Regions from separate parts of the Pseudoalteromonas sp. P1-11 genome, predicted to be linked through region 1. Evidence: predicted binding sites of a transcription regulator. Region 1 holds the regulator's gene; each other region holds the start of a gene.

Region 1 (4,402 bases):
TAAGCAAACAGCCTATGACGAGCAAGGCAAAATAAGCCATAAAGTCACAGCGGCTAAAATGGAGCTGTACCAACAGCTTGGTTTTACGTTTTTTGAAAAACCTATTTTCACCTTGTATAACGAAAAGCAAACATGGCGAATAAATGCAGACGAAGCAACGCTTTACGAAGATAAACAACTTATTTTAGAAGGCAATGTAGTTGCTAAAAATTTAGTTGATAACGCCATGATAGATAACATCGATGCCGATAACATCGAAGTCGACATTAAAGCGCTAACAATGCGCTCTGAGCAGCCAGTGGTTGTCACTGGGCCTAATTTAAAAATTGTCGGTAAAGGCCTTGAAGCCGATTTAAAAACCGAAGTAATAAAACTAATTAACCATACGCGAACAATATATTATGACCAATAAACTCACTAAAATACTTATTATCCCATCGCTAATGCTTGCATTTAGCGCCTCTGCTGCTGAGCCTGCTGCTCAACCGCCAGCAAATCAAATTTCTATTAGTGCAGACCGTCAAGAAGGCCAACTTAAAGAAAACGTAGGTATTTTTGAAAAGAACGTCGAAATTGTGCATGGTAATCGCAAAATTACAGCCGACCGACTTGAAGTACATAAACGTGAAGACTTAGGGGATAACAAACAACTCCTTATTGCCACTGGCAGCCCAGCCTACTTCGAAGAAAAACAAGACGATGGTACCGTAATGAGCGCCAGTGCAAACGAAGTACGTTACGACGTAGCAAAGCGCTTTTTAACGCTTGTTGGCGATGCTGAAGTCGCACAAGCCGGTCAAAAAATTAATGCTAAAAGTATTACCTACGATATGCAGCAGCAGCTTATTAGCGCAGAAAAAGACGAAAACTCTACGGATCGTGTCCACACAATTTTAGTGCCTGTTGAAGCAAAAATTAAAGAAAAAACAGGTAACGAAGGTCAACCATGAGCACCTTAAAAGCAGAACTATTAGCAAAAAGCTATAAAGGCCGCCAAGTTGTAAAAAATGTAGGCCTTGAGGTAGAAGCCGGCAGCATTGTTGGCTTATTGGGCCCTAATGGCGCAGGTAAAACCACCACCTTTTACATGATTGTAGGATTAGTACCTAGCGACAAAGGTAAAATTTCTATTGATGATAACGACATTACGTTATTACCTATGCACAGCCGCGCCCGCTTAGGCATTGGCTATTTGCCGCAAGAGTCATCAATATTTAGAAAGCTGACAGTTTATCAAAACTTAATGGCTATTTTAGAAACGCGTAAAGAGCTCAATAAAGCCGCGCGAGAAGAAACGCTCAACAACTTACTTGATGAATTTAGTATTCAGCATATTCGCGATAGCCAAGGTATGGCACTTTCTGGTGGTGAACGCCGCCGTGTAGAAATTGCCAGAGCACTGGCAGCAAACCCTAAATTTATTTTATTGGATGAGCCTTTTGCTGGTGTTGATCCGATTTCAGTGTTAGATATAAAGAAAATAATAGAACATCTTAAAAACCGTGGCATTGGCGTATTAATTACCGATCACAATGTAAGAGAAACCCTTGATGTTTGTGAAAAAGCCTACATTGTTTCTCATGGGGAGCTAATTGCATCTGGCACCCCAGAACACGTATTAAATGACAAAACTGTACGCGATGTTTATTTAGGCGAGCAATTTAGGCTGTAACATTTAAGCCACACCTACAAGCATCTGCTAATATTAATTATAACAACATAAAAGGATTGTTAGAGATACATGAGGCAATCATTACAGCTGCGCATGGGCCAGCAACTTACAATGACTCCACAATTGCAACAAGCGATTCGCTTGCTGCAGCTCAGTACATTGGATCTCCAGCAAGAAATACAAGAAGCACTTGATAGCAACCCGCTATTAGAAGTAGAAGAGCAAGATTACACGGAAGAGTCGGCTGGAAAAAATGAGCAAAAAGCAGATACGGATGATGTAACCGTAAGCGCATCGGCTGACGATACAACCAGCGAGTACGAGCAAGACAGTGGCGAAGCTTTAAATAAAGACACCGTTAGCGATGATATGGCAATGGATGTAACTTGGGATGAGTACATGAGCGCAGCCCCTGCGGCATCCTCAGGCCCAATGCCGGAAGATGAGTCTATTTATCAAGGTGCCTCTACTGAAACGCTACATGAGTATTTAATGTGGCAGCTTCAGCTTACTCCTTTTAGCCCAACTGACGAAGCCATTGCTATTGCCATTGTAGAAGCTGTAGATGACTCGGGTATTTTAACGCTAAGTTGCGAAGAGATTTTAGAGAGCTTTAACCAAGAAAACGATGACGAAGTTGAAGTTGAACTTGACGAAATAGAAGCCGTTTTAAAGCGTATTCAGTTATTTGACCCTGTAGGTATAGCCGCGCGCAGTTTACAAGAGTGCTTGTGCATTCAGCTAAACCAGTTTGATAAAGACACCCCTTTTATAGAACAAACTAAAATGATCTTAACCGATCACATTGATCTATTAGCGGCACGCGACTATCGTACATTAATGAAAAAGACTAAGCTTAAAGAAGACGAGCTTAAAGAGGTCATGACCCTAATACATACCCTCAACCCAAAACCTGCAGATACCATAGTAAGGGAAGAGTCGGAGTATGTAATACCGGATGTGTCGGTTAAAAAAATAAAAGGCCGCTGGGTGGTAGAGCTAAACCCAGATAGCATGCCAAAAATACGCGTAAATAGTCAGTACGCGGCTATGTCACGTACCGTAAAATCAAGTGGTGATAGCCAATTTATTCGCTCTCACTTACAAGAAGCTAAATGGTTTATAAAAAGCCTTGAAAGCAGAAACGACACGCTGCTCAAAGTAACAAACTGTATTGTAAAACAGCAACAAGCATTTTTTGAACATGGCCCCGAAGCCATGAAGCCAATGGTTTTAAACGATGTTGCTGAAATGGTAGAAATGCATGAATCGACAATTTCGCGTGTTACTACGCAAAAATATATGCATACGCCACGTGGTATTTTTGAGCTTAAGTATTTTTTCTCAAGCCACGTAAGCACTGAAAACGGCGGCGAGTGTTCATCAACCGCAATACGTGCCCTAATTAAAAAGCTAATTGCCGCGGAAAACTCAGCTAAACCATTGAGTGATAGTAAAATTGCGGATATATTGGCAGAGCAAGGAATTAAAGTAGCTAGACGCACAATAGCAAAATACCGTGAATCGCTAGCTATTCCACCGTCAAATCAGAGAAAGAGTTTGATATAAGACGTAAAAAACAAAGAGGAAATGCTTATGCAACTAAACCTAACTGGTCGTCACGTAGAAGTAACTGATTCACTTAGAGACTATGTAAATAATAAATTTGCAAAGCTAGAAAGGCACTCAGATCATATTAGCAATGTGCATGTCATTCTCGATGTAGAAAAACTCAACCAAAAAGCAGAAGCGACTATTCATGTAAGTGGCGCAGATTTATTTGCCTCAACAGAGCACCAAGATATGTATGCCGCTATAGACTCGTTGATTGACAAGCTCGATCGTCAAGTCATAAAACATAAAGAGAAGCTTGCTAGACACTAATATTATGAAATTAAGTACATTAGTATGCCAGGACTGCAGCAAAGCTGCGGTCCTTTTTAGTAGTAAAAAAAGAATTTTAGAGTTTATCAGTGAGCTAGCTCATGAAAAGCTCCCCTACTTACCACAACAAGATATTCTTAATGCGCTGGCAAGCAGAGAAAAGCTAGGCAGTACTGGCATTGGCCGGGGTATCGCCATTCCTCATGGCAGAATGGGTGGCGTAGAAGAGCCGCTGGCTTTAGTACTTGTTAGCGACACCCCTGTTAACTTTGATGCTATTGATAACTGCCCTGTTGATATTTTTGTTGCACTCATCGTACCAGATGGCGATAACCAACAGCACCTAAAGACTCTGGCAACCATAGCTGATAAACTGAGCAACAAAGAATTTTGTAAACAGCTGCGTAGTGCTAAAACCGATGCAGAGCTGTATCAAGTAATTGTTGATCAATCGTAGTAAATACTAAGGGCTATAAATGGAGTTAATTATCATAAGCGGCCGTTCTGGTTCAGGTAAGTCGGTTGCTTTACGCGTGGTTGAAGATTTAGGCTATTATTGCGTAGATAATATTCCGGTCAACTTACTGCCCTCTTTAGTGCGAAGTGTTTCAGATAACTATGACAAAATAGCCGTTAGTATAGATGTTCGTAATATCCCCAAAGAACAAGACGAATTTAACGATATTCTCGAGTACCTTCCTGACTTTGCTAAACCCACACTGTTTTATTTAGATAGTGATGATCAAACACTGATCAAACGTTTTTCAGAAACACGCAGATTACACCCTTTATCCATCGATTCACTGCCGCTTGATTTAGCAATAAAAAAAGAAAAAGAACTGCTTG
Region 2 (4,402 bases), on a different contig from region 1:
GGCCCCTAGCAGTTATGCAAAAACAGTCAAAACCCATTCTATTATTGACGCTAATGAGATTATTAATAATGGTGATATTTGTTGGTACGACAACAAACGTTATAGTGAAGGCGCGCTGGTGCAAGTACATACTTTTACCTTAGTGTGCGCAGCTAATAACCCACAGCATAATAACAGTGAGCTAATTTGGCTAAAATTAGATAAAAAAGGCAATATTGTTTATCCCACAAAGCCTAAAACCATTACGGTCAATTAGCGCTAAAAGAGGATTTACGCTACAATGCGCACAGTTTAAATAAGTAGTATGGCTATGGATAATCAACCAAAAAATCCTCTTCATGGGGTAACGTTAGAACAAATTTTAGTAGAGCTTGAGCAGCGCTTAGGGTTTAAAGCCATGGGCGAGCAAGTAAACATTAAATGTTTTACCGACTCACCGAGTATTAAATCAAGCTTAAAATTTTTACGTAAAACCCCTTGGGCACGCGATAAAGTTGAAGCTCTCTACTTACATACGTTAAGTAACAAGCCGCTGCGTAAACCCAAAAGCGCTCAGCGCCCTAAGCCAGCCAGCCAAAGCGACAGCAGTGGGTTTGTTTGGCCAAGCATTAAAAAGTAACACACAAAAATGCACGTTAAATACGTGCATTTTGTATTTTATAGCTCCTTACTAATTACTTTTAACGAGGCGGGGTCAACTGTAATAGTAAGCGTATCCGCTGTTTTAATTTCACCATCCAGTACATACTTAATTTCTTCGTCTGCGGTTATCGTTACTTTTTTAGCGTTGGTATGATGCGAGCTAATTGCTAAATGCGTTTGTGTAATACTACTAAACATAAGTTCAGCAATGCTTAGCACGCGGGTGGTGTTTTCATCACTAGGTAGCAGCCAATTAATGTCTAATAGGCCATCTTCGTGATCGGGCTGACCACCTCCTTGGGCTAATAACGTAGTAAATGGCGCAGCATTAGCCACAATAAAACTATTTGTATTTACTTCCTGCGTTTGATTATCATCAAGGGTGACATATAGGGTTTGCGCTTTTTGCTCACTAAATGCCTGAAAAAAACCACTTAAATAGGCAAGCTGACCCGATTCGTTTTTTGAGTCTCTATCTGCTTTTTCTACCATTGATTGCTCATAACCAATCCCAGCTAACAACAGCATAAGCTCGTCATTACAATAGGCCGTATCAATTGTTTGGGTTTGCCCATCAATAATAAGATCGCAGGCCTGCTCAACAGGAATGATTTTAGAACTAATCCCCATAAGCACATGCGCTAATGCATTGGCTGTGCCCATAGGGATAATACCCAGCTTGCACTGAGTGTTTACCAACACACTTGCTACTTCTGTCACGGTTCCATCGCCGCCACAGGCAATTATTATATCTGGCTTATCTTTAATGGCTTGTTTAGCAAGCTCAATACCGTCTATTTCTTTGGTGGTGGTTAATACTTCTAAATCATAATACGCCGACAACCTAGCCACTATTAAATGCTCTTTGTCTTGCCACATTTTGGTACCCGACACAGGGTTTGCAATAATAACGGCTTTGTTTTTAATAACTAGCTCGCCCTTTTTATGTCGCTTTGCTAAATGACGAAGCTGATGCTTATTAAGATTTGCGGTTTCGCGGGTTTCTTTTATTTGCGCGAGCACTTGGTGAACATCGGCGTTTTTATCTTGGCTCAGTAAATACGCTGCCATAACAAATACCGAACGCCCTCTGCCCAGTGCACAGTGAACTACCACGCGGCGGTCTTCTTTAATATGATGATGTATCCAGTTAATGGCTTGGTTTAATTGCGAATGGGTAGGCACACTATGATCAAGCACCGGAATATTTAAATAGCTAATATTTTCTTGTGTAGAGCTCCATTCTAAGCCATCAAACTCACACGTTACATCTAATATTGCCGTTATGCCGTTTTCTTTTAACGTATCTATATCAGAGGGGAACAATCGGCATGCTAAAAATAAATGGTCGTTAATTTTTTGAATGGGAGGGACTTTATCGTGCTTGCGAGAATACGCATTGTAAATTTGAACACCCAGTAAAAAAGGCACAAATGCCCAGCGAATATAAAATGGAATAACACCATTTTCACGCTTTCTAAAAATTTTCGCCAAATTAAAAATGTAAGCACCACTGACAAGAATTAACGACAATGCACTCCAGTAAAATACCACTGCAAAATATACCGAGTTAACCTCCCACCCTATAAATATAAAAATTAACGCTAAAATTAAATAACTCGTTGCAGCCCACATATTTTCTCCTTTATTTTTACTGTTTTGGCACATTTTTTACAGCTGTGTATAAGTGTAGTAGCAATTTACACGCCAACAAAAGTTGTTTTTTAGGAACAAAAACAACACTAAGTAACTGATATAAAATAAATAAAAGTAGCTAGCTTTAGCTGTATTCGCATATTAGGCGCTTTTTACACAGTAATCGGTCATTTTTTCTCACTACTCAAAGGTAACTGTTTATATTTAAAACTTGTTTCAATGTGTACAGCAGCTAATATAAATGTCAGCTTAAAAGTTTTTGCATCCAATCACTCTTTTCACACGTTTATTGAGAGTGTGTTTATCTTTATTGGTTAAATTTATAACAGCCTGTTTAATCTCTATTTCAAAGCGATTAAATTGCGCTTAAATAAAACAATTGTTAATTCACGAAGCTCAACACACCTCGGTAATAATAAAAACAACAGGAACCTTATGGAAAACGACAATTTACTTCCCCTTTTGTGTAAAACAGCACAGGGTAACAAAGCCGCGTTTGCTGATTTGTATCAGCAAACAAGCGCAAAGCTTTTTGCGATTAGTTTAAATATGCTTTCAAACCGCGCGCACGCAGAAGAAGTACTGCAAGAGGCATTTATAAAAATTTGGCATAACGCGTCAGAGTACAATTCATCTAAAGGCACAGTTATTAGCTGGATGATAAGCATTGTGAGATACCGCAGCTTAGATGCATTGCGTTATCACAAGGTAAGAAAAGAGCAGGCAATGGGTGATGATGAATACGACGAACAAGCAGTCGATGTTAGTTACGACGAACAAACCAAACTTGTTAATTGTATTGAGCAACTTGATCCCCAACAAAAACAAGCCATTCATTTAGCCTATTACAAAGGGCTAAGCCATGGTGAGTTAGTCAATCACATAGAAACGCCCTTAGGCACAGTTAAAAGCTGGATCAGGCGTGGTTTGCAGCAGTTGCAGAGGTGTTTAACATTATGAATTATAATAAACCAGAATTACTTGATGCTTTAGCAGGGCAGTATGTATTAGGTACTTTAAAAGGCCTGGCACGAAAACGTTTTCAACGCTTAATGCTCAGCTTACCGCAAGCCCGAGAAGCCACTATAATGTGGGAGCAAAATTTAAATGATTTAGCCAGTGCAATTACGCCTCAAACACCCAGCGCGCAAGTGTGGAAGAATATTTTAAATACATTAGAACACACCAACCAACCCGTTAAAACGGTGATCAAACCAGCTACATCGCTGTGGCGCAATTGGTCATTTATAGCCACAGCTGCCTGTATTATCTTAGCATTTTTGGTTATTCAGCCCACAACTCAGCCCCAATACAGCCAACAAATTGCTTTAGTACAAAACCAAGATAAGCAATCACTGTGGTTTATTAACGTAGATGAGCAAACATTATCGGTTAAAGCCAGTGATAAACTCGTTGCGCAAACCGATAAAGACTACGAGCTGTGGATGATTTTAAAAGGGCAAGACACGCCAATTTCGTTGGGTCTACTGCCTAAAAACGGTGAAAAACAGTTACTCAAAGGCACGCGCTTTAAGGCACAAGACATTGCCCTACTCGCTGTTAGCTTAGAGCCTTTAGGTGGCTCGCCAAACGGCCTACCAACACAAGTACTGTACACGACAGATTTAGTTATTTTATAACTAAATAAACGCGACTGGTTGGTCAAACTTTGTTTGGCCAACCTTTTTATTTACCTTGGGTAACCATTAATATTTGATTAAACTAAAGTAGGCTTAATCGCAGTGCGATGCTTATCATATTGTGTGCTCAATACCTGCTGCGTTATTTTAATTGCATACACCCCCTGTAATAAGTATAAAACCAAACCGCTTCAGCCCCTTAACACTCTCTTATCACTTCCTTATCTAAATGCAAAACAGCCTGCTGAAAATTTAATCTTGAACGTTAAACACCCCTTTATTAACAAAATAAAAAAATATTTAACTTTTTTGCATCCATTGTGCTTTTTGTTTCGTTATTAGTTATGACTCCAATCAAAACTAAAGGAAAAAGTCATGAAAGCTTTAACTCCATCTATACTCGCAGTAGTAGTATGCAGTACCTTAGTAAGCACCTCTAGCGAGGCATCAAGTCACCGTGAAGC
Region 3 (4,402 bases), on a different contig from region 1:
AAAACTTAACGGTGAAGATAAAATCACTGATACAAAACTTGAAGTAGCAAAAGGCACGACCGCTATTTACCAAGTAGGTAAGCGTAAGTTTGCCAACATTACTGTAGCGTAAGCGCAGTTAAAACTAAAAAACCAGCTTAGGCTGGTTTTTTTGTGCGCGTATTTTGGCTGCTAAAAAACCACTAAATCAGCTTTAATATCTCAATACTGATAATAACTAACAGCCAAAATGCACGCGCTTGATTTAATCTATTTATAATCACAGGGACGTCTTCGGCTTTTGGGAGTCGCTCGGTTCCAATACGCATTTTATTAAAACGCTTACCAAAATAAACCGCAGGGCCGCCTAGCTGTACGCCAATAGAGGCGGAGCACACACTTAAAATCCACCCTGTATTTGTTTGATAAAAGTGTCTGCCATAGTGCTTTATGTAATGCATACTTTGTTTACTGGCTTTGCTTGCGGCAATTGTTAATGCAAGTAAGCGTACGGGGATAAATTCGATTATAAACAAAAGTATTTTAAGCGGTTTTAAAAAGTGGCTATTAGGTGATATATCGGCGCGCCAAGCATGCTGCATTAAAGTCAGTAGCCGATACGCTAAAGCGGCAATTGGCCCAAGTAATAAAAATATAAATATAACGGTAAAGTAATTACGGGCAGTTCGTAAAATTAAGCTTTCAATTAAGGCTTTGATCATACCTGGCGCTGAGAGCTTATTGACCTCTCGGGCAAGCAGTGGCTTTACGAGTTCACGCGCGGTAGATTTTTGGTTTTGTTTTACTAACTTTGCAACACGCAGGGCTTTTTTTTCAATCGCTTTGCTTTCTAGGCACAAATATAAAATGAGGCCCGCGAGCAGCTCAGGATAAAAGGCAAATTCAAGCAGTAACACAATAATAATAAGAATAACGCTTAAAACTAGCGCACAGGCAAGAGTGGATGCTAAATAAAGGTAACTTTTAGGCTCACTTGGTTTATAAACCCGTTTTCCTATAGCACTAAATACAGCGGTTAATACTGTATTAGGGTGATACCAGCTTTTTAACGGGAAAAAGCGCTCAGCAATGAGCGCCACAAAAAAGGCAATAAAGTTCAAATGGTTTTGAACAATATTGCTTAGCATTTACAGCGTAACTTTTGTTAGTTTTTCCAATAGTGCAACAACCATTTTTGATGAATTGATTGATGCAGTCTCTAAGTATTCTTCAAACGATTGCGGCGACTCTTTACCGGCAATGTCAGACATAGAGCGAATAACCACAAATGGCGTATTAAGCGCAAAACACGTTTGTGCAATAGATGCGCCTTCCATTTCTACTGCAAGCATTGTAGGAAAGTCGCTGCGTGCTTTATCAATTCGCACTGGATCACACATAAATGAATCACCCGTACAAATTAAGCCTACTAAGGTTTTTACTTCGCTAATTTGCGCAATGGTTTGCTCGGCAGCTTCAACTAGTTTTGGGTGTGCGGCAAAGCCTGCTGGCATTTGTGGAACTTGGCCGATTTCGTAGCCAAAAGCGGTTACATCTACATCGTGATGGCGTACTTCTGAAGAGATAACAACATCGCCAACACTTAGAGAGGGATCAAAGCCACCGGCAGAACCTGTGTTAATAACACAATCAGGATTAAAGTTATCAATTAATAACGTGGTTGCAATCGTTGATGCCACTTTACCAATACCCGATTGCACAAGTGTTACTGTATTACCTGCTAATTCGCCTGTGTAAAAGGTAAACCCTGCTTTTGTTAGCACTTGTGGGTTTTGCATTGCTTCACGTAAAATTTTAACTTCTGGCTCCATTGCGCCAATAATACCAACATTCATAGTGTTTGATTCCTGAGTTTGAATACGTAGATTATACGTGAAGTTAGCAATAAAAAACAAAAAAGCGAGCTGTTTTACGGCTCGCTTTAAATACTTTTAGGAGAGTATTTAATTCTATTTTAAATTTCGGCTAACGCAGTGGTTTGCGCTTTAGCCTGAGAAGGTGACAATACCGCAGGTTTACTTACACGATTACGTGTTGGACGAGCCGATTGCACCGCTGCAGGTTTGCCTAATTTAAACATAATAGCATCGCGCACCTCAGAAGGGCGGTAGCCTGATTTTACTTTCATACGAATATGTGGAATGCCAGCGGATTCTAAAGCGCCGTTTACAAACCAGTCGCGCTGCGCTTTGTGGCCATCTTTATTGGCGTTGTTAACTAAATCGACCGCAGCCACTATCGTCATTTTTTCTTTATCTACCAGCACAAAATCGAGTTGCTTATTTTTAGCTTTAGCTAAAGCTGCACGTTTTGATTTAGCTGAGAGGCCTTGTTTGCAGTCGATTACATCGATGAGTTTGACGCGACTCACAATTTTATATTGATCACCTACCGCACGCTCTAAAAGATTTAAAAATGCACCCTCAACCTGTGTAAACACGGTTTGTTTGCGGGTAAAAGGATAGGGATTGCCGCCATCATCACTAAATTTTGACGCAACCACAGAGGCCCCAACCACTAATACTAAAATTGATAATAAAGCGAATTCCATACGGTAACTCCATAACAACAAATTGACACTGCTCAAGTAAAGCAATTTACGTGCCTAAAAATTGGTTGTTATGGCTAATTACCGTATGTATTTATTATTGATGCAGTAGGGCTGTTAGGCTTTGTAACCGCCCTCAATTCCTTTAACGGCAATCGCGACTGCATCATGCGCATGGAGCGATTCATAATGATTAATTTGCAGCCAGTAATCACTAAAGTTATCGTTTTCAAGAACCGCTTTAATTTTACGTGCAGCGTCTTCACAAAACATTAAATTTTGACCGTTAAGGCGGGCAAATTCTTGCTCATCTTCACGTTTTACTGCCGCTTGTACGGGGGTTTTTAGCTCAGCTTCTAATGTATCAATTAAATTTACTACGTCAAATTCACTAATCGTGTTGTCTAGCTTTACTTTAACGTTTGCAATTGAACGCTGTGAGTGAGGTGTTGCCACAATACCCTGCGTTGTACCTAGCCATGCTAAAACGTCTTTTTGATTAAGTGTTTCTTGGTTAAACTTTTCGCTAAAAGCATTTTGAATAAGTTGGCGAGCAAGTGCTGCAGAGCATGGACAGGTTGATGAATAAGTAACATCAACGCTTAGCTCGTAGCTAATTACGCTATTTTCAATAGTGCTGGTTAGGGTAATTGGGTAGCTTTTCCAACCTGCTTTACCGCTTAATAACGATTTACGACGCAGCGGTAACTCAAATTTAAACTCTATTTGGGCTTTGTCACTTAATCCTTCGTGGCTGGTGATAAAGGTATCGAGTGCTTGAGCTAAAGTTTGTGGGTTAACTTGTTGCTCTGTAGAGAGTAAATCAAGCGCTAAAAATAAACGCGACATATGAATGCCTTTAGCGTCTTCTTTATGCAAATTAACAAAGGCACGCGCTTTTGCGTTAACGGTAACGGGTGCTAAATCTTTCGATTCAAAAATAAATGGCAGTTCTATTTCGCCCATACCAACCCAGTCTAACTTACCTGTTTGTAAGGCGGGAGCCGTATCAGCTATATCGGGCATGTTGGTTTGCATGTGCGCTACTCGTTATTGGTCATAATAAAGCGCAGCATTTTACACTAAATAATTTATTGCTGAAATGATGAGTTTAACAAGTAGGCAAAAGTAAACATGAAAATTTTCTGTTTTTGTCGCACAACATGAATATAGCTAATAGAAAAATGCTAAAATCTGCTGCAAAATGCGTTTGACTATTAATAGGCACTTTTTATTTATGCCTAGTAACGAGATACACTGACCTATGACCGATTCTTCTTTGAGCCCTTGGGCTCGAGTACTTTCTAGTTTAATAACTCGCTTTGGCGAGTTAAAAACCGCGGCAATGTGCTACGCGCTTTTATTATGCGTGTCGCTTATATTGTCGAGTATGTTTTATTATGTGGCACTGGGTGAGGTTAATTTAGTTGATATTTTAGCTGTGGTATTTTTTACCGCGGTTGTATCTCCCTTTATGATCAGTATTTTACTCAACTCGATTAGACAATTAGATGCCTCATACGCTTATTTAGACAGCGCCACAAAACAAGAAAAGCTGTTAAATCAAACATTAAAAGATAATATCAACCGCCTCAACATTGAAATAGATGAGCGAAAAATGGCTTTTCATGCCAAGCATCGCGCCATTGAAGAGCTTCGCCGCGAAATAGCAGAGCGTAAAAAAACACAACAAGAACTTGCTCAGCAAGGCATGCTCCTTCGCTCTATTGTCGACTCTTCCCCCGATTTATTTTATTACCGAGATAACAACGGCGTGTTTGCCGGCTGTAATAAAATGTTTGAAGAGGTTATGGGCAAAACCAGCGCTGAACTAATTGGTAAAACAGTGGAGCA
Region 4 (4,402 bases), on a different contig from region 1:
TGATATTTCAGGCAGTGGTATGAGTGCACAAAATGTTCGCTTAAATACCACCGCGAGTAATATTTCGAATGCTAATACAATTAGTTCATCCCAAGACAAAACTTACCGAGCACGCCAACCTGTATTTGCTGCCGAGCTGACGAAAGCGTCTGCTTCAGCCAGCAACCCTCAGGGCTCCGCTGTTGGTGTTAAAGTGCTGGGAATTGTTGAGAGTAACAAACCACTACAAATTGAATATAACCCTAATCACCCAAGTGCGGATGAAAATGGCTATATCTATAAACCCAACGTTAATGTTGTTGAGGAGATGGCAAATATGATCTCTGCTTCTCGCTCTTATCAAACAAACGTGCAAGTTGCCGATGCAGCTAAGCAAATGTTAAGCAAAACGCTGTTACTTGGGCAGCGATAACCGAGGGTAGGTTATGAGTAACGATATTAGTAGCAGTTCAACTTATTTGGACTCACTACGCTGGCAAGAACAACAAGTTGCTACCAGCGATGGAGAGAGTGATGCGTTAACACAAGAAGATTTTTTCTCGTTGCTAACTCAGCAGTTATCGTATCAAGATCCGAGTAATCCGGCTGATAACGATCAGATGATTGCGCAAATGACTAATTTTACCATGGCGCAAGGCATCACAGATTTAAACACAAATTTTGAGTCACTAGCCTCATCAATGACCTCAAATTCTGCCTTACAAGCATCAACGCTGGTTGGTAAGCAAGCGCTTTTAGAGTCTAATACGCTTGAGCTTGGCGAAAGCGGAGAGGCAAAAGGGTCTGCGGTTGCTGAAGAAGCCGTTGATAATTTAACAATTAAAGTCACAGATGCTTCTGGGCAACTGGTTAGAACTATCGATATGGGTTCGCAAGCAGCGGGTGCAGTGCGCTTTAGCTGGGATGGTAATAATGAATCCGGTGAGCGCCTACCAGAGGGTGAATACACCATTACTGCAGAGGGCAGTACCAACGGCGAGTTTTCAAGCTTACCGGTGGCAACATTCAAAAACATTGAAAGCGTTAATATCAATGGCTCTAGTGGCATTATTATTAACACTAAAGAGGGTGCGGTTAGGTTGACAGATGTCGCAGAGATCGCATAACCAATTAAAAAATATTTCGCCTGCTAGCAGGCTATTAGATTAAAAGTTAGAGGTGAATTATGAGCTTTAATATCGCACTTACAGGCCTAGCTGCCGCTCAAAAAGATTTAGACGTAACAGCAAATAATATTGCTAATGTAAACACCACCGGTTTTAAAGAATCACGAGCTGAGTTCGTCGATGTGTATGCATCTTCTGTGTTCAGTTCTGGTAAAACTAAAAACGGTGATGGTGTTCAGACAGCTATGGTTGCACAGCAGTTTCATCAGGGGTCGTTGCAGTTCACCAACAACTCGTTGGATTTAGCTATTACGGGTGAAGGTTATTTTGCGATGAGTGAAGACCTTGGCTCTCAAGATTTTTCTTATACCCGTGCTGGCGCATTTAAGCTAAATCAAGACAATTTTGTAGTCGATGCAAAAGGTAATTTCTTACAAAGCTTTCCTGTTGATGAAGCTACAGGAGATACTACTTCAGTGAGCCTAAGCACATCATCACCTTTACAAATACCTGACTCGTCAGGTTCTCCAAGAGCTACTAGTCAAGTATATTCATCATTCAATCTAGATTCTCGAAGTACTCAGCCTTCAGTTACTCCTTTTGATTCAAATACTAGTGCCTCCTATAATAGCTCGACATCCACCACTGTGTATGATTCATTAGGTGAGCCACATGTTTTACAGCTGTTCTTTGTAAAGCAAGACCCAGTAACAGCACCGAACCAATGGCAAGTTTACGGGACCTTAGACGGGAAAAACTTTGGCACAGATGGAACTGAAACCGCCGCCGGTTCACATACTCCAATAGATACTTTTGAATTTACATCTGCAGGTTTGCCTAATGTAGCGTCACCGGCTACAACTTTTTCTGATATAGACTTATCGTCAGATGCTACTACAGGTTTGACTTCACTTTTAACTAATGGTGCAAGTTTTCCCGATGATGTATCAGTAAGTTGGCGTGATGAAGCTGGCACTAATAACAAAGTTCCAACACAGTATGCAAGTAACTTTGAAGTAAAAGCACTAGAGCAAGATGGCGCTACCGTTGGTCGTTTAGCGGGTATTGATATTGGAACAGATGGAAAAGTAGTAGCATCATATAGTAATGGTGATTCAACCTTCTTAGGCCAAGTTGCTATGGTGCGTTTTTCAAACTCTCAAGGTTTATCGCAAGTAGGCGATACGAGCTGGAAGAAAAGTTTGACATCAGGGGAGCCTATTGCAGGAGAACCAGGTTCAGGCACATTGGGTAGTATTAATTCATCCGCGCTTGAGCAATCAAATACCAACTTAACAAACGAATTAGTTGATTTGATTACCGCTCAACGTAACTACCAAGCGAACTCACGAGCGCTTGAAGTTAACTCAACAATTCAGCAAAGTATTTTGCAGATTCGATAAGTTAACCTTATTTTTGGTTAAGATTTTAAGGCTGCATTTTTGCAGCCTTTTTTGTAGCTATGTCGCTAAAACTAGCGTAGCTGAACCGTTCAATACCTTCCTTATATTGCGTCAAATTTAACCTGGCATCTATTTTGCATTTATCAACTCAGAGATTTTTTATGTGAGTCGATGTTATGGACAAAATGGTCTACATTGCAGCCTCCGGCGCTAAGCAAAGCCTACAAGGGCTTGCACTTAAAGCCAATAATTTGGCAAACGCAAACACCACGGGTTTTAAAGCTGACTTTGCGCAAGCGCGTTCTATGCAAGCATTTGGCGAGGGCTTACCAACGCGCGTGTTTTCAATGCAAGAGCGACCAGGTTCTAACATGACCTCTGGCGGCATAATCGAAACAGGGCGAGATTTAGATATTGCCATGAGCGATAACGCCTGGCTTGCGGTTCAGGATGACTCAGGAAACGAAGCATATACAAAAGTAGGCACGCTAAACATTACTGCGCAAGGTATGTTGGTAACAAGTCATGGTCGTCAAGTTATTGGCGAAGGTGGCCCCGTAATTTTACCGGTTCCTATTGAAAAAATAAGTTTTAGTGAAGATGGTGCCATACAGGTTCGCCCCCAAGGCGCGCCTGCAAATTTTTTAGAAGAAGTAGACACGCTGCGCGTTGTTGAAGGAAACAGCAGAGAGCTTGAAAAAGGCAACGATGGTTTATTTAGACCTGTACCTGGGCAAACCGTCGATACCTCTGCAAATGTAAAAGTGTTAAGTGGTGCACTGGAAATGTCTAACGTTAATCCAGTTCACGAAATGGTCGATATGATCAACCACCAACGTCAATTTGAGTTACAAGTAAAACTAATGAAAACAGCTGAAGAGATTGACGAACGTCAAGATCAGTTGATGCGCATAGTTTAACTTTAAAATGAGGGCATACTTATGAATCCTGCATTGTGGATAAGTAAAACAGGGCTAGACGCTCAACAAACTGATATTTCAGTTATTTCAAATAACTTGGCGAATGCCAGTACCGTAGGTTACAAAAAAAGCCGCGCTATTTTTGAAGATTTACTGTATCAAAACATCAACCAGCCTGGCGGGCGCTCTTCACAAGATACCGAGCTGCCATCTGGCCTAATGCTAGGTGCGGGTGCAAAAGTGGTTGCTAACCAAAAAGAGTTTACGCAAGGTAATATGCTCACCACCGAAAACTCACTCGATTGGATGATTTCAGGCGAAGGTTTTTTTGAAGTGCTGCAACCCGATGGCAATATAGCGTATTCGCGTAATGGGCAATTTACTACCGATGAAGACGGTCGTATTGTTACCTCCGGTGCAGGTTTTGTTGTTCAGCCCGAAATGAATGTACCCGATGATGCGCAATCAATTACAGTCTCTCAAGATGGTGAAGTATCTGTACGCGTTGCAGGGCAAGCCGATAACGTGGTGATTGGCCAGCTAACAATTAGTGACTTTATTAATCCATCGGGTCTTGAGCCAATTGGTCAAAACCTTTACACCGAAACCGCTGTTAGTGGAGCGCCTGTTCAAGGTAATCCAGGCGTAGAAGGCTTAGGAACTATTATTCAAGGCTCACTTGAAACATCAAACGTTAATGTAACGGAAGAATTGGTAAACCTTATCGAAACTCAACGTGTTTACGAAATGAACTCAAAAGTAATCTCGGCCGTTGACGAAATGATGAGCTACATCAATCAACAGTTATAACCGTGCACAAGGGGATAGTTATGCGTAATGTTATTTTATTTGCAGCAGGCACCTTATTTTTAAGTGGCTGTGTTTCTACGCAAAATAGTGAAGTGGTTCAAGATGACCCCTACTACGCACCCATGTACCCAGAGCCTGTAGCAGAGCCTGTTGTTGCAACGGG

Evidence for each region. Region 1 encodes sigma-54, which starts transcription at its own class of promoters, with help from an activator protein. Its sites were predicted from a motif close to GTTGGCACGNNNNTNGNNT; they were not measured.
Region 2: AN390_RS08785 (diacylglycerol kinase family protein) is a predicted target of sigma-54. The motif match lies at 2,336-2,354, and genes of this name have one in related genera.
Region 3: AN390_RS12275 (DUF2726 domain-containing protein) is a predicted target of sigma-54. The motif match lies at 2,591-2,609, and genes of this name have one in related genera.
Region 4: AN390_RS19340 (flagellar basal body rod protein FlgF) is a predicted target of sigma-54. The motif match lies at 2,631-2,649, and genes of this name have one in related genera.

The regions. Positions count from the first base shown of each region.
Region 1 is NZ_LJSP01000001.1:210,625-215,026, reverse strand. It holds gene lptC (LPS export ABC transporter periplasmic protein LptC) at 1-412, shown strand, start outside; gene lptA (lipopolysaccharide transport periplasmic protein LptA) at 402-950, shown strand; gene lptB (LPS export ABC transporter ATP-binding protein) at 947-1,672, shown strand; gene AN390_RS00950 (RNA polymerase factor sigma-54) at 1,742-3,241, shown strand; gene hpf (ribosome hibernation promoting factor) at 3,269-3,556, shown strand; gene AN390_RS00940 (PTS sugar transporter subunit IIA) at 3,561-4,013, shown strand; gene rapZ (RNase adapter RapZ) at 4,033-4,402, shown strand, end outside.
Region 2 is NZ_LJSP01000004.1:129,126-133,527, reverse strand. It holds gene AN390_RS08795 (DUF1496 domain-containing protein) at 1-256, shown strand, start outside; gene AN390_RS08790 (VF530 family DNA-binding protein) at 311-619, shown strand; gene AN390_RS08785 (diacylglycerol kinase family protein) at 658-2,277, opposite strand; gene AN390_RS08780 (sigma-70 family RNA polymerase sigma factor) at 2,734-3,258, shown strand; gene AN390_RS08775 (anti-sigma factor domain-containing protein) at 3,255-3,938, shown strand; gene AN390_RS08770 (DUF4331 domain-containing protein) at 4,314-4,402, shown strand, end outside.
Region 3 is NZ_LJSP01000006.1:128,202-132,603, reverse strand. It holds gene tyrS (tyrosine--tRNA ligase) at 1-112, shown strand, start outside; gene AN390_RS12285 (regulatory signaling modulator protein AmpE) at 183-1,127, opposite strand; gene mtnN (5'-methylthioadenosine/S-adenosylhomocysteine nucleosidase) at 1,128-1,835, opposite strand; gene AN390_RS12275 (DUF2726 domain-containing protein) at 1,955-2,551, opposite strand; gene folE2 (GTP cyclohydrolase FolE2) at 2,666-3,586, opposite strand; gene arcB (aerobic respiration two-component sensor histidine kinase ArcB) at 3,813-4,402, shown strand, end outside.
Region 4 is NZ_LJSP01000023.1:10,560-14,961, forward strand. It holds gene flgC (flagellar basal body rod protein FlgC) at 1-412, shown strand, start outside; gene AN390_RS19330 (flagellar hook assembly protein FlgD) at 426-1,106, shown strand; gene flgE (flagellar hook protein FlgE) at 1,166-2,509, shown strand; gene AN390_RS19340 (flagellar basal body rod protein FlgF) at 2,686-3,429, shown strand; gene flgG (flagellar basal-body rod protein FlgG) at 3,451-4,239, shown strand; gene flgH (flagellar basal body L-ring protein FlgH) at 4,260-4,402, shown strand, end outside.